2 regions of the Arthrobacter antioxidans genome follow, and region 1 is predicted to be linked to the other one. Evidence: predicted binding sites of a transcription regulator. Region 1 holds the regulator's gene; the other holds the start of a gene.
The links. The regulator HspR, encoded in region 1, represses chaperone genes until heat shock. The targets are predictions, from matches to a motif close to AAGTTGAGTCNNNNNGACTCAACTT.
Positions count from the first base shown of each region.

Region 1 (7,859 bases):
TCCCGTCCTGCGTGGCCGCGGACTGGCGGACGACGTCGTCGCTCCCCTCCGCCTGGACGGCGTGCAGCGCGAAGCCCCTGCCGGCGGCGGCCGGGACGCGCTGGGAGGTGGGCTCGTCGGAGGCGTTGAAGACCACCACGATGCCCTTCCGGCCGGGATCGACGTCGGGGCCGACGGTGTCGTCCAGGTGCATCACGATCACGCCGGGCGTCTGGTCGGGGCCGCTGCCCGGGAAGGACAGCTTCTGCTGGACGAGCCCGGCCGTGCCGAGGCTGAACAGCGGGCTGCCCTGCCGGATCCGCAGCAGCTCCTGCGCCTGCCCGCTCGCGGCCTCGATGTCCGCGGGCGAGGGCTTGAGTGCCGGGTCGGCCAGCAGCGGCTGCATGAACCCGTACTTCGCCTCGTTGTCCGCCCGCGGCGGCAGGCCCCGGCCGAAGCCGTTGTCCGTGCCCGTGTGGTCGAGGATGTTGAACCAGTCGCCGGAATCGTAGCTGTTGCGGTCCAGGGACTTGCTGCGCAGCGCCTCGCCACCCGCGTGCCAGAAGGAGACGCCCTGTCCCAGTGCGGTGGTGGAGAGCGCCAGGGTCTGCATCCTGACGCGGTCGGCCATCGGCGTGTCGGCCGGCAGCTTGAACGCGAGCGCGTCGAAGAGCGTCTCGTTGTCGTGCGCCTCGACGTAGGTGATGCTCTCCTGGGGGTCCGCCGCGTACCCGGTCGGCGACCCGTTGTAGTCCACGTCGGCGCCCGTGACCTGCTCACCGTTGCGGTCGGTGAACGTGTAGTCCTTCAGGTTGCCGGTCAGTCCCACCCGGATCTGGTCCTGCGACAGGAGCAGCTCGGCGCGCTGTTCGGCCTCCGTGCCGTTGCCGGCGACGCCGTTCGGGTCGGTCAGCAGCCCGGAGGCGAAGCCCTGGATCCGCGGATCCTCGTCGAAGGGCCCACCGCCGCGCACGGCGTCGCGGAGGCGGTCGTTGAACGTGCCGATGCCGGTGCCGGCCATCGTGGCCTGCGTGGCCTGGACGAACCGGGCGTTGTCCGCGACCTCCCCGAAGTTCCAGCCCTCGCCGTACAGGTAGATGGACCTGCCGTCCACGCCGTCGCGCTTGAGCGTCAGCTTGTCGAGGGCCGCGCGGACGTCGAGGATGTTCTGCTTCGAGTGGTGCCCCATGAGGTCGAACCGGAACCCGTCGAGCTTGTAGGTGCGTGCGAGCGTCACGATCGAGTCGACCATCAGCTTGCCCATCATGGTGTGCTCGGTCGCCGTGTTCGGGCAGCACGTCGAGGTCTCGACGGCGCCCGACTCGGGGTTCAGGCGGTGGTAGTAGCCGGGTACGATCCGGTCGAGGTTGTTGTCCGAGGCCTGACCGGCGCCCGCGGTGTGGTTGTAGACGATGTCCTGGATGACGCGCAGTCCCGACTCGTTGAGCGAGGCGACCATGCCGCGGAACTCGCGGATGCGCGTGGCGTCCTCGGGGTTCGTGGAGTAGGAACCCTCCGGCGTCGTGTAGTGCAGGGGGTCGTACCCCCAGTTGAAGCCGTCCCGGGAGGCGACGTCGGTGACGCACTGCTGCTGTTCGGTGCTGTCGGGCGCGAACGCCTCGAGGTCGCAGGCGGGTTCGGCCTGCTGTGCGCGGTCCTCCTCGATGGTGCCGATGTCGTTCACGGGCAGGAGGTGGATGGCGTTGAGCCCGTTGTCCGCCAGCTCCGAGAGCCGCTGCATGCCGGCGCTGTCCGGCCTGCTGAACGCGGCGTAGGTGCCGCGTTCGGCCTCGGGCACGGTGGTGTCGGTGATCGAGAAGTCGCGCACGTGGAGTTCGTAGACGGACAGCTCCTCGGGGCGATCGAGGGCCGGTTTCGGCAGGCGCGCCCACGACGACGGCATGAGCGACGGGTCCGTGAGGTCCACGAACAGGGACCGCTCCGAGTTCGTGGACAGCCCGACGCTGTAGGGGTCGGTCACGAGGTTGTGTTCCACGGCGCCGGTCTCGGGGACGAAGACCTCGACGTCGTAGAGGTAGTACGCGCCGTCCCAGTCCTTCTCGCCGTCGACGCTCCAGACGCCGTCCTTGCCCGCGCGGAGCGGACGGGTGGCGATCGGGTCCCCACCCGAGCCGTCGCGGAAGACCTGCACGGAGACACTGCGGGCCGTCGGGGCCCAGAGATCCAGGTGGGGCTTCCTGCCCTTCCAGCTGAGGCCGAGCTGCTCGCGGGCGGCCCCTGCGTAGAGGTCGTCGAGCACGCCGGGCACCTGGACGCCCGTGGTGGCCAGGACCGTCCCGTCCGGCCCGACGGCGGCGAGGAGCAGCTGACCCTTGAGCAGGTCCCCGGCCTTCCGGGCGTCCTTCCTGCCGAGCGTCACCGTCGCGAGGTCGGCCAGATGGGGGTACCGCGCGGCGAGACGCGCGGGCAGGGCGTCCCTGCCGCGCTCGAGGTCGATGTAGCTGCCGCCCGTGACGTTCCCGTCGCCGGCGACGAGTCCGCCCTCCGGGGCGGAGTAGAGGCGGAAACGGGCATCGGCCGGCACCTCGGCACCCCAGGCGAGGGTGTCCGCGGTGAGCCAGTGCGCCGCCGTCGACCCGGTGGGTGCCTGGGGCGCGTCGCTCGAGACGACGTGGGTTCGGTGGTTGTAGGTGAAGGTCACGGGGCCGCCCGGAGCCTGCAGCGCCAGGTTCGCGCCACCGGCGGCGCCGTCGACGCCGTAGTTCTCACCCCAGGACCCATTCAGCGCCACCTTGTACTCGTAGGATCCGGCGGGGACGTCGAAGGTCGCCGACCAGGTGTCCGGCGCCCCGTCCACGGGGACGAGCCCCGTGGCTGCGCACTCCGGCTGCCAGTCGTCGGGGCAGCCGAGTTCTGCCTGGAGGGAACCCACGAGGGCCACCGTGCCCGGCGGGGTGGTGTGGTCGGCGAGCGCCGGCGCCGGCATGAGGGTCGCCAGGAGCGGCGCGGTCAGGACGACGGCGGCCAGCCGGGACCGGCGCCGAAGGGCCGGCCTCCCGCTGGTCCGGGGTGTGTCCGTGGTGTTCGGGGTCATGGTGGTCCTTCCCCGACCCTGCGTCACTGCAGGCCGGACTGAGGAGGGGTGAATACCCTGATCCTAGGGACGCGGCGCGGCGAGCAGAAGAGCTTTGCAAAAGTTTCACGCAATCTTTCGGGTCGAACGAAGGCCTGCGCTAGATTGGGGCCATGACTCCCGGCAAGCGTACCGAGCGGCCGCGCCTGGACGACGTCGCCCGCACCGCCGGCGTCAGCGTGCCCACCGTGTCGCGCGTCCTGAACGGCAAGGGTGGGGCGTCCCAGGAGACCCGGCAGGCCGTCCTCGCGGCGATGGACAGCCTGGGCTACGAGCGGCCCTCCCGCACGGCAGGGCGCTCCAAGGGACAGATCGGCGTCGTCGTGCCGGACCTCGTGAATCCGATCTTCCCGGCGTTCGCCGGCGCCATCGCGGCCCTGCTGGCACCCAACGACTACATCCCCGCCCTGTGCACCCTGCCCGGCGGGGGCATCACCGAGGACGAGTACGTCGCCCTCCTGCTGGACCAGGGCGTCAGCGGGATCATCTTCGTCTGCGCCGCGCACTCCGACGGCCGGGCGAACCTGGAACGCTACCGGCGCCTGCGCGGGCGGGTGCCGTTCGTCCTCGTCAACGGCGCCAGGCCCGAGATCGACGCACCGTCCGTCTCCAACGACGACGCCACGGCCATCCGCACGGCTGTCCGGCACGTCGTGGCGCAGGGCCATCAGCGTGTCGGCTTCGCGACCGGTCCCGACCGCTTCATCCCGAGCCGCCGCAAGCTGGAGGGCTTCCGCTCCGGGCTGGTCCAGTTCCTCGGCGAGGACGACGCCGGGCCGCACATCGCGACGAGCATGTTCACCATCGAGGGCGGGCAGAGCGCGGCGAACGAGCTCATCGACTCGGGACACACGGCGATCATCTGCGCTTCGGACGTCATGGCCCTCGGTGCCGTCCGCGCCGCGCAGACCCGGGGCCTCAGGGTGCCGGAGGACATCTCTGTGGTCGGCTTCGACGACTCCCCACTCATGGCCTTCACCGATCCGCCACTGACGACCCTGCGGCAGAACGTGGCGGCGATGGCGGAGGCTGCCGTCCACGCCCTGGTCACGGAGCTGGACGGGGATCGGGTCACGCGGAACGAGATCCTGTTCCAGTCGGACCTGGTGGTCCGCGGTTCCACCGGGGCGGGACCCGCGGTGCGGACAGGCCCCGGGGTGTCCGGAGGCTAGCTGCGCCTGGTCGGGCGCCTAGCTGCGCGACTGGTTGGCGGTCCGCGCCGACTCCGGGCGCCACACCATGAGCGCCTGGGTGCGGGCGCGGGGACGCTGCCCGCGGACGAGGGTGACGACGTCCCCCGCGAGACCCGCGGCGAACACCCGGCTCGACTCGGCCTGGACGCGACGGGCCGCCAGTTCGGAGGACAGCTCCGCGACGCGCGCCTGCAGGGCCGCGACCTGGTTCTCGAGGTCGAGGATCCGCCGGATGCCTTCCAGCGACACGCCTTCCTGCGACAGCCGCTGGACCTCGCGCAGGGTGCTGACGTCCTTCTGTGAGTAGCGCCGCGCCCGGCCCGGCGCACGGCTCGGCGTCACGAGCCCCAGCCGGTCGTACTGGCGGAGCGTCTGCGGGTGCATGTCGGCGAGCTCGGCGGCCACCGAGATGACATAGATGGGCAGGGTGTGGTCCATGACGGACCTCCTTCCGATGCCGATGTTCCCGGGTGCTGCTCGGATGTGCCGTTCGGACGTGCTGTTACAGGCGCGCCTTCGCGGCCAGGCCTGCCCGCGGATCCGCGTCCTTCGTGGCGGCGCGGAACGTCTCCACGGCGGCTTCCGCCTCCTTCGAGAGGTTCTGCGGAACGACGACGTCGACGATGACCAGCAGGTCGCCGGTCGTCTTCGACGTCTTCACCCCCCGGCCCTTGAGCCGGAGCGTCCTGCCCGACGGCGTGCCGGCTGGTACCCGCATGGTGACCATCTCGCCGGTGAGCGTCGGCACCTTGATCTCGGCACCGAGCGCCGCCTCGGGGAATGTGACGGGCACGTGGACGCGGATGTTGTCGCCGTCGCGCTTGAAGAGCGGATGCTCCTTCACGTTCACGCTGACCATGAGGTCGCCGGGGCCGGCCTGGCCCGGCTGCCCCTTGCCCTTGACCCGGACCTTCTGGCCGTCGCGGATGCCGGCCGGGATGCGGACGTCGATCTGCTCCCCGGAGGGTTCGCGCAGCCCGATCGTCGTGCCGTTGATGGCACCGCCGAAGGAGATGGACGTGCTCGCCGTACGGTCCGCGCCCTTCTGCGGGCGGGTGGACTGGAACCCGCCGGGAAATCCGCCGCCGCCGCCCATGCCCCCGCCACCGAACAGGTCGGCGAATTCGGGGGGCAGGTTGCCGTTCGAGAACCCGGTGCGCTGGCGGGTGCCCGCGCCCTGGCCGAAGAGGTTGCCGAAGACGTCCTCGAAGCCGGCGTTGCCGCCGGCGCCGCCGCCCGCTCCGCCTGCGGAGAAGCGCGCGCCGCCCCCCATCGCGCGGATGGCGTCGTACTGCTGGCGCTCCTCGGCGTCGGACAGGACGGAGTAGGCCTCCGAGACGTCCTTGAAGGTGCGCTCCGACGCCGCGGCCCCCTGGTTCTGGTCGGGGTGGTGCTTGCGCGCGAGCTTCCGGTACGCCTTCTTGATCTCGTCACCGGACGCATCTTTGGAGACACCCAGGATCTTGTAGAAATCCTTGTCGACCCAATCCTGACTAGCCAATTGGCGTCTCCTTCCGTTGTTCTTCCGAATAAAAAGGTGAGTAAGCGGCGCAAGCCGGGGCAGCCCTCGAGGAAGGCGGCTTCAATATCTCCCGGCGAGCTCTGCGAGCAGGGAGATTTCGTTGCCGCCGTTCGAGGGCTGCTCCGGCGTTCACGGTGCTGATTACTCGGGCACTGCCACGATCACCTGGGCGGCGCGCAGGACGCGCTCCCCCTTGCGGTAGCCCGCGCGGAGGATCTGGCTGACGCTGTCCGCCTGGACATCCGCGCTCGGCTGCTGCATGAGCGCCTCGTGGATGTTCGGGTCGAACGCGACACCCACCTCGTCGATCCGGGTCAGCTCGTACGTCTTCAGGACGTTCTCGAGCTTTCCCGCGATCGCCGCGAACGGGCCCTCCGCGAGATCGCCGTGCTGGCGTGCGGCGTCGATGTCGTCGAGGACGGGCATCAGCGAGTTGAGGACGCCGATGACCGCCTGGTCGCGGGCGACGTCCCGGTCGCGCTCGACGCGGCGCCGGTAGTTGACGTACTCCGCCTGCAGGCGGAGCAGATCGTTGCGGAGCTCCGCGACGACGTCCACTGCCGGGTTGCTCTCGCCCTCGGCACCTGCCTCGTTCAGGATCGCCTCGGCCTGGGCCAGGGCATCCCCTTCGGAAGGGTCGGCCGCGGGCGTGGCCTGTGCTCCGGCCGCGGATTCCTCCGCGGCCGGCTCGCCGGCGTCCTGCTGCTGCCCACGGACTTCGCCCGTGTCCGGGTCGATCTCCCGGTTGTCGGATGAGTTCACCGGCTCTGACTGGTGCTCTTCTTCATTTCCGTGGTGCGGCATGACTACTTCTTCTCGTTGGTGTCTTCGTCAACCACTTCGGCGTCGACGATGTCCTCGTCGGTGCCTGCGGAGGCTGGCTGGTCGTCGGCGGGCGCTGCGCCGGCCTGGCCGGCGTCCTGCTGGGCCGAGGCGTAGATCGCTTCGCCGAGCTTGGACTGCGAGGCCTGCAGCTTCTCGAACGCCGCCTTGACCTCGTCGTCGTTGTCCTGCGTCTCGAGGGCCTTCTTGAGGGCGTCCACGTCGGCCTGGACCTCGGTCCTGACCTCCTCCGGCAGCTTGTCCGCGTTGTCGGCGATGAGCTTGTCCACGGAGTAGGCGAGCTGCTCGGCGCCGTTGCGGACATCGGCGGCCTCGCGGCGCTTCTTGTCCTCGGCGGCGTGCTCCTCGGCCTCGCGCACCATGCGGTCGATGTCCTCCTTGGAGAGCGAGGAACCACCGGTGATGGTCATCGACTGCTCGGTCCCGGTGCCCTTGTCCTTGGCGGACACGTGCACGATGCCGTTGGCGTCGATGTCGAAGGTGACCTCGACCTGCGGGACGCCGCGCGGGGCCGGCGCGATGCCGGTCAGCTCGAACGTACCCAGCGGCTTGTTGTCGCGGGTGAACTCACGCTCGCCCTGGAACACCTGGATGGCCACCGACGGCTGGTTGTCGTCCGCCGTGGTGAAGGTTTCGCTGCGCTTGGTGGGGATGGCCGTGTTGCGCTCGATGAGCTTGGTCATCATGCCGCCCTTGGTCTCGATGCCCAGGGACAGCGGAGTGACGTCGATGAGGAGGACGTCCTTGCGCTCACCCTTCAGGACACCGGCCTGCAGTGCGGCACCGACGGCCACGACCTCGTCCGGGTTGACGCCCTTGTTGGGCTCCTTGCCACCGGCGAGCTCCTTGACGAGCTCTCCGACGGCGGGCATGCGGGTGGAGCCGCCGACGAGGACGATGTGGTCGATGTCGGCCACCTTGATGCCGGCTTCGGTGATGACGTCGTGGAACGGCTTCTTCGTGCGGTCCAGGAGGTCCTTGGTGAGGTCCTGGAACTTGGCGCGGGAGAGGTGCTCGTCGAGGTGGACGGGCCCGTCGGGCGTCACCGAGAGGTACTGCAGGGAGATGTTGGTGGACGTCGCCGAGGACAGCTCCTTCTTGGCCTGCTCGGCGGCTTCCTTCAGCCTCTGCAGGGCGATCTTGTCCTTGGAGAGGTCGGCGCCCTTGGCCTTGGCCTGCGAGAGCAGGTAGTCCACGACGCGCTGGTCCCAGTCGTCGCCGCCGAGGC
Region 1 covers NZ_CP095501.1:3,314,267-3,322,125, forward strand. The annotation lists gene pulA (pullulanase-type alpha-1,6-glucosidase) at 1-3,034, opposite strand, end outside; gene MWM45_RS15280 (LacI family DNA-binding transcriptional regulator) at 3,187-4,245, shown strand; gene MWM45_RS15285 (heat shock protein transcriptional repressor HspR) at 4,264-4,704, opposite strand; gene MWM45_RS15290 (DnaJ C-terminal domain-containing protein) at 4,769-5,767, opposite strand; gene MWM45_RS15295 (nucleotide exchange factor GrpE) at 5,930-6,592, opposite strand; gene dnaK (molecular chaperone DnaK) at 6,595-7,859, opposite strand, start outside.

Region 2 (7,859 bases), 550 kb from region 1:
TCCGCCAAGGAATCCGGCTCCTCCAGGAAGAAGGGTGCGTGATGGGTTTCTTCACCGACAGCCTCGGCCGCCAGACGGTCGCCCAGAAGCCGAACGCGCCGATCCTGGGGTGGGCGGTGCTCGGCGCGGCCTCGTTCCTGGCGCTCGACGAGCAGAACCGCGAGCGCCTGCGCCGGGCCGGCGCCGTGTGCCTGGCCGTCTGGGCCGTGCTCGAGGTCGTGTCCGGGCAGAGCGGCTTCCGCCGCAGTGCCGGCGCCCTGACGCTGTCCTGGCTGTGGCGGCGCGCGAACGCCTGACCTAGCGCTGCTCGAAGACGTCGGGGACGCCGTCGTTGTCGGCGTCGATCGTCTCCTGTTCCGCGATCTCGCGGTACCGCTTGTTCCGTCGGCGCAGCAGCACGGCGGCGGCGAGCGCGGCGATCAGGGAGCCGGCGAGGATGGCGACCTTCGCGTGGTCGTCCTCCGGCGTGCCCTGGCCGAAGCCGAGTTCGCTGATGAGCAGCGACACCGTGAAGCCGACGCCCGCCAGCAGGGCGACGCCGACGATGTCCACCCAGGAGAGGTCGGGGTCCAGGCTCGCCCTGGTGGTCTTCGTGACGGCGAGGGTGGCCAGCAGGATGCCCACGGGCTTGCCGATGACGAGCGCCACCATGATGCCGACGGCGATGGGATCGGTGATGGCGCTCACGAGTCCCTCGAGGCCGCCGATGGCCACCCCGGCGGAGAAGAAGGCGAAGACGGGTACGGCGAAGCCCGCGGACAGCGGGCGGATGCGGTGCTCGAGGGTGTCGGCCAGGCCGTCCGGCTGCACGTCGTGCGCCTTGCCGGGTCCGTCCGCCGGCTCGGTGTCGACGGGCTGTGCCGGGTCGTCGAGGTCGGATGCCTTCACGCCGCGCGGGAGGACGGGGATCGCGAAGCCGAGCAGGACACCGGCGACGGTGGCGTGTACCCCCGATTCGTGGACCAGGGCCCACACCACGAACCCGAGCGGGAGCAGGATCAGCCACGGGGCCCAGGTTCGACGCTGGAAGAAGGTGGGGAAGCGCTGCGCGAGGAAGGCGTAGGCCGCCAGCGGGAGGATCGCGATCAGCAGGGGCGGTACGGAGATGTCCTCCGAGTAGAAGAACGCGATGATGCTGATGGCCAGGAGGTCGTCCACCACGGCGAGCGTCAGCAGGAAGATGCGCAGCGAGCTCGGGAGCGAGGAGCCGACGACGGCGAGGACGGCCACGGCGAAGGCGATGTCCGTCGCCGTCGGGATGGCCCAGCCGCGCAGTGCCTCGGGGCCCGCACTCAGCGTGATCGCGACGTACACCAGGGCGGGCACGACGACCCCGCCGATCGCCGCGGCGACGGGCACGATCGCACGGTCGAACTTGCGCAGGTCACCGGCGACGAACTCGCGTTTGAGCTCGAGCCCCGCGAGGAAGAAGAAGATGGCGAGCAGGCCGTCCGCGGCCCAGGCACCGACGCTCAGCTCGAGGTGCCAGGGCTCGTAGCCGAACCGGAAGTCACGGACGGCGAAGTATGTGTCCGCCGCGGCGGTGTTGGCGAGGACGAGCGCCAGGACCGTGGCGAGGAGGAGGAGCCCTCCGCCGACGGTCTCCTTGCGCAGGATGCCGGAGATGCGCAGGTGTTCGGGGTAGCTGCTGCGGCCGAAGACCGTTGCGCCGTGGGGCGTTCCGGGCGGACCGGACGGTGCGTGATGGGAGGTCATGAGTTCCTAGGATCGGGCTCGCTCGTATGAGCGCCGACCAGACTTCCCGGCTCACCAAGATGACCAGCGTAGCGCGAGGCGGGCACGGACCGTGAAAAAGGACGCCGCATCATGGGCCTTGCGCCGGCCGCTCAGACGAGGGAGCTGAAGTGCTCGGCCTTGTCCGTCGGCCCTGCCACGATGATCTCGTCGTCGTCGTACAGCGTGGTCGCGGCCGTCGTGTAGTCCCAGGTGCCTCCGCGCCGCTTCACGGCGACCACCGTCACGCCGTGCCGGGCGCGGATCCCCGTGGTGCCGAGCTCGCGGTCCCAGTACTCCCGCGGCGGCCGGGTCTTCACCATGGCGAAGTTGTCCTCGAACTCCACGTAGTCGAGCATGGTGCCTCGGACGAGGTGTGCGACGCGCCGGCCCATGTCCTGCTCGGGACGGATCACCCGCTCCACCCCGAGCTGCGACAGGATCTGTGCGTGGGGCTCGCTGACGGCCTTCGCCCAGATGGTCGGCCGCTCGAAGCGCAGGAGGATCGACGTCGTCAGGATGCTCGCCTCGAGGTCGCTGCCGATCCCCACCACCACCCGGTCGAAGTCGGGTAGGGACAGCTGGCGCAGGGCCTCCTCCTTCGTGGTATCGGCGCGCACCACGTGCGTGAGCCGGCCGTTGTAGGACTGGACGACGTCCTCGTCGTCGTCGATCCCGAGCACCTCGGTCCCGGCGTCCTCGAGTTCGAGGGCCAGGGCACCGCCGAACCGGCCGAGGCCGATGACGGCGACGGAATCCACGGCTGCGATCGCATCGGCGGGCCTGGAGGAGAACATGCGTTGCCTAGCCAATGAGGGGCCTTTCCTTCGGGTATTCGTAGTAGAGGGGTTTGGAGCGGAGGGCCAGCGCCGTGGCGAGGGTGACCGGGCCCAGGCGTCCGGCGAACATCACGAGGATCAGGACCACCTGGCCCGCGGGCGGGATGCCGGCCGTGATGCCCGTGGAGAGGCCGACCGTCGCGAAGGCGGAGACGACCTCGAAGAGGATCCGGTCGAGGCCGAAGTCGGTGGTGAGCATGAGGAACATCGTCGCGGTGGTGACGAGGCCGACGGCGAGCAGGACGATCGAGATGGCCTGCCGGTGGACGGAGCGGGGCAGACGCTTGCCGAAGACGTTGACGGCGGTGCCGCCCCTGATCTCGGTGTAGAGGATGAAGAACAGCACGCCGAACGTGGTGATCTTCAGGCCGCCGGCCGTTCCGGCGGGACCACCGCCGATGAACATCAGCACGTCCATGACCAGGAGGGTGACCGGATCCAGCTGCGCGAAGTCGACGCTGTTGAAGCCGGCCGTCCGGGTCATCGTGGACTGGAAGAATCCGGCGAGGATCCTCTCCTGCGGCCGTAGGGCACCGAGGGTCGCCGGGTTGGACCACTCGACGAGGGTGATGAAGACCGTACCCAGGACGAGCAGGATCACCGTGCCGCTCAGGACGAGCTTGGTGGTCATGTGCCACTTGCGGGGATACCGGAAGTGGCGTCGGAGTTCGAAGAGGACCGGGAAACCCAGTCCGCCGACGATGACGGCTGCGCAGATCGGCAGGCAGATCCACGGGTCGCCCGCGAACCCGATCAGGCTGTCGCTGAACAGCGCGAACCCGGCGTTGTTGAAGGCCGACACCGCGTGGAAGATCCCGAGCCACACCGCCTCACCGAGGTTGTGGCCGTAGTGCAGCCCGAAGCGCGCAGCGAGCAGCACCGCCGTCACGGTCTCGACGACCAGCGTGATCCGCAGGACACCCAGGAGGACGCTGCGGACATCGCCGAAGCCGACGCTCTTGGTCTCCGCCGCCGCCGAGATCCGCGAGCGGAGACCCATCCGGCGGGCCAGCAGGACGCCCAGGAGGGAGGCGAAAGCCATGATGCCGAAGCCCCCGACCTGGATCAGCCCCAGGATGATCACCTGGCCGGCTCCGGTCCAGTAGACCGGCGTGTCGACCACGATCAGGCCCGTGACGCAGACGGCGGAGGTGGCCGTGAAGAGCGCCTCGAGGAACGTGGCGCCGCCCTCTCCCACCTTCGAGCTCGGGAGCATCAGCAGCACCGTTCCGACGAGGATCGCCGCTCCGAATCCGAGCACGATCACCTGGGCCGGGTGGCGAGGACCGAGCCGCTCCAGCCGGACCGCGACGGCGTGCGCGGACCGGCGCAGGCCCGCTGCCGTGGAACGGCGGAGACCTGCTGCCGTGGAACGGCGGAACTCCCGGAGTGGTGCGGTGCGTGACATGACGGGGATGCCCTCGACCTCCGGGACGGTGCGAACGGCGCGGACCGTCCGCGCCAGACGCTCATTCAACCCGACGACCTGCCGCGGACACGGCGTCTTTATGCTTTCTTGATGCACCGGCGCGGGAGGAGCCTCGCCTGCCGCAGCAGGTCCGCCGGCTGGGCGTCAGCCCCGGACGAGGAGGTCCGGCAGCTCGGCGATCGTCGACACCTCGTGGTCCGGGCGCGTCATGACCATCGGGTACGGCGCCCCGGCGCGGTTGAGCCACACCGTACGGAGCCCCGCACGCGCGGCCCCGTCGATGTCCCACGGGTGGACCGCGACGAGCACCACGTCGTCCGCCTCCCGCTGTACCGCCCGGAGGGCGTAGGCATAGGACTCCTGGGCGGGCTTCCACCGCGGCGCGTCCTCGACGGACAGGACGGCGCCTACGGCGTCGCGGGCACCCGCCCGCTCGAGGAGGGCCTCCGCGGTCGCGGCGGCTCCGTTGGTGAGCGCTGCCAGCTCGAAGCCCCGACCGGTCAGGGCCCGGAAACCCTCGACGACGTCCGGGTGGACGGGCAGTTCCTGCAGGCTCGTCATCACGTGCGCGAGCGCGTCATCGATGTCCCGATTGAGCGCCTGCCCCGTGAGGACCGTGCGGAGGGCGTCCTCGGCGATCTCGCCGAAGGGCGCGTTCCGCCCGGCGGCCGTGAGGGCGAAGCCGTCCCGCAGCACCGAGGTGAACCACAGCGCGGCCAGCTGCGGAGGAGCTCCGAGCTCCTCGAAGTGCTGCGACATCCGCCCCAGGTCCGAGAGGGTCCCGTTGACGTCGAACAGCACGAGGGGCAGGGCCATTACTGGCGGTACCCCTCCACCTGGTTGACGGGACGGGCGTCGGCGTCGGCCGGGTCCTCTCCGGCGTCGGCCTTCGCGCGACGCTGGCGCAGCAGGTCCCAGCACTGGTCGAGATCCTCCTCGACGCGCTTGAGGCGGGCGGCGTGGTCCTGCTGCTCCGCCCCGGCGCCGGCATCCTGGGGCTGCTCCCGGAGATCGTGCTCCTCCTGGACGAGTGTCTGGATGCGCTGCAGGATGTCCTGGTTGTCCATGGTGCTGTCCCTTCGTGGGGTGGTGCCCGGCAGGCGCCTGGAACGCTCAGCAGGCTTTCCTTCAGGCTACTGAGGCAGCACAGCGATGACCAGCACGGTTCCCGGCAGGAGGCCGGACGCCGCCGTGCCCCGCGCTGCTGTACCGGGAGAATTTGGCGCGGCGCCCGGATGGCCTAAGCTATGGGAGAACCAATTGCCTGTGTAGCTCAGTCTGGTAGAGCATCCGCTTCACACGCGGAAGGCCCGGGGATCAAGGCCCCGCGCAGGCACGAGGATCTGCTGGAGACAGCACCACCGGGAAGGCCCGTACCGCTCCGTCGGTACGGGCCTTTTCTGTGTCCCGGGGATTTCGTCCTGGGCGAACATCACTCCTTAGCACTCGCCATGTTCGAGTGCTAATATTTTCCGTAGTTGAGCGGAGGGCGCTCAACTCTCGACGACCCAACCACCTGCCGGTGGCATCAGTAAAGGAGTTGTTTCCCGTGGCCATGAAATTCGACCCGTTCCGTGAACTGGACCGCGTGACCGGCGCCCTGTTGGAGGGCCGCCCCGGGCTGCGCCTCATGCCGATGGACCTCTACCGCGAGAAGGACCACTACGTCCTCTCCGCGGATCTTCCGGGCATCGACCCGGGATCCGTCGACATCGATGTCGACGGCCAGCTCCTCACCATCCGCGCCGAGCGCACGCTGCGCAGTGCCGAGGGTGTCAAGTGGCTGACCCGCGAGCGCGAGAGCGGTTCGTTCCTGCGCCAGCTCAACCTCGGCCAGGGCGTCGACACGGAAGGCATCGCCGCCCGCTACGAGAACGGCGTGCTCAGCGTGACGATCCCCGTCATCGAGCGTGCGCGGCCCCGCAAGATCGAGGTGATCAGCGGAGAATCCGCCGAGCCGGTGCAGTCGTCCGCTTCCGGTGCGGCCCCCCAGGGCGCCGTCGACGCATAGGACCACCCACCCGGGTACCCCCGGACACTTGTCCGGGGGTACCCGGCGTCGATCCCCGGGTTCCCCTTGCATGCAGCGCGGCCGGGTGCGAAGGATGGGGGCATGGACTTCACACCGAGCAAAGCAATCGTCACCGGTTCCGATTCCGGCATCGGCCGCGCAACGGCCCTCGCCCTCGCCGCGGCGGGCTGCGACGTCGGCGTCACCTGGCACTCCGACCGGGAGGGAGCCGAGGAAACCGCGCGGCTCGTCCGGGAGAAGGGCGTGCGGGCGGCGGTCGCGCAGCTCGACACCACGGATGCACCCGCGTGCGGCGACGTCGTGGACCGGCTCGCCCACGAGCTCGGCGGCCTCGACGTCTTCGTCAACAATGCCGGCGTCAACGGCGGCACCATGTTCATGGAGACGGACTGGGACACGTGGCGCGGCACCATGGGGGCGAACCTCGACGGCGCGTTCGTCTGCCTCCAGCGTGCGGCACGGCACATGATCGACGGCGGCCGGGGCGGACGCATCATCGCCGTCACCAGCGTGCACCAGGAACAGCCCCGCGTGGGCTCGGCGGCATACGACGCCTCCAAGCACGGCCTCGGCGGCCTCATCCGGACCATCGCCCTCGAACTGGCGGACCGGGGTATCACCGCCAACGCCGTGCTGCCCGGCGAGATCAACACGCCCATGAACAACTCCGAGGAGCAGGACCCACGCACCATGGACCGTCCGGGCATCCCCCTCGGCCGCCCCGGTGCGCCCGAGGAGATCGCCGACGTCGTGGCCTTCCTCGCCTCCGGTGCCTCCAGCTACGTGAACGGGGCCTCGTTCGTGGTCGACGGCGGCATGCTCCTCATGGGACCCCAGGCGGGATCGCACCTGACGAGCGGGGACTGGCGGACCCTGTGACCATCTGCGGAACCAGAACGGCATCAACCTTCAGCGGGCATTCACACGCCGTTCAGGAAGCGTGGCTAGCGTGGGAGTCCCGGAACCTCCCGAAAGGCCCACCATGAACGCTCTCCCCCCAGCCCCCGATGCCGAGGTCCAGGACTGGTCGGGCTTCAGGCGCGGCCAGCACGTCACCCTCCACCACACCACGGGGCCCCAGCTCCACGGCGTCCTGGACATGAGGACCGATGATGCCTCCGTGGTGTGGATCCTGCTGAACGACGGCGGCGGCCGTCGGCTCGTCCACCGGGGGGACGGCTACCGCCTGGGCCACGCCTGATCCGACCCGACCACTGACGCGCCGTCCACCTGCTGTCCACCTTGGGTTCACCGGAGGGCCACCTGTAACGTGGCCGGGGTGAGAATTCGTGCCACCCTGCCCCTGATGTTCGCCGTCACCCTCGGCCTGACCGCCTGTGGATCCGACTACCCGCTGGGGCCGGAGCAGGAAGCGGCGGCCAGGAGCGGCGACACGAGCCTCCTGGGCGCGGTCACGGCTTCCGGATCCTCCGCCCAGGGGCCGGCCATGGACGCGTGGCGCACGGGGTTCTCCACCCTGTACCCCCGCGCCCAGGTTCAGTACTCGCCCGATGGTTCCGGTGCGGGACGCGGTGCGCTGCTCGCCGGCGCCGTGGGCTTCGCCGGGTCGGACGCCTACCTGAGCGACGAGGAACTCGTCGAGTCCACCGAGGCGTGCGGACCGGACGGCGCCTTCAACATCCCGGCCTACGTCTCACCGATCAGCGTGGCGTTCAACCTGCCCGGGATCCGGGCACTGAACCTCGACGCCGCCACCGTGGCCCGGATCTTCCGCGGCGAGATCACCTCATGGGACGATCCCGCGATCGCCGCGCAGAACGACGTCGACCTCCCTGCGCTGCCCATCGCGACCGTGAGCCGCTCC
Region 2 covers NZ_CP095501.1:83,566-91,424, reverse strand. The annotation lists gene ku (non-homologous end joining protein Ku) at 1-42, shown strand, start outside; gene MWM45_RS00450 (hypothetical protein) at 42-296, shown strand; gene nhaA (Na+/H+ antiporter NhaA) at 298-1,716, opposite strand; gene MWM45_RS00440 (potassium channel family protein) at 1,848-2,531, opposite strand; gene MWM45_RS00435 (TrkH family potassium uptake protein) at 2,539-4,050, opposite strand; gene MWM45_RS00430 (haloacid dehalogenase type II) at 4,147-4,818, opposite strand; gene MWM45_RS00425 (DUF2630 family protein) at 4,818-5,069, opposite strand; tRNA gene MWM45_RS00420 (tRNA-Val) at 5,265-5,338, shown strand; gene MWM45_RS00415 (Hsp20/alpha crystallin family protein) at 5,558-6,013, shown strand; gene MWM45_RS00410 (SDR family oxidoreductase) at 6,116-6,913, shown strand; gene MWM45_RS00405 (hypothetical protein) at 7,017-7,235, shown strand; gene pstS (phosphate ABC transporter substrate-binding protein PstS) at 7,314-7,859, shown strand, end outside.
Region 2: the regulator HspR is predicted to act here: its motif matches at 5,478-5,502, upstream of MWM45_RS00415 (Hsp20/alpha crystallin family protein).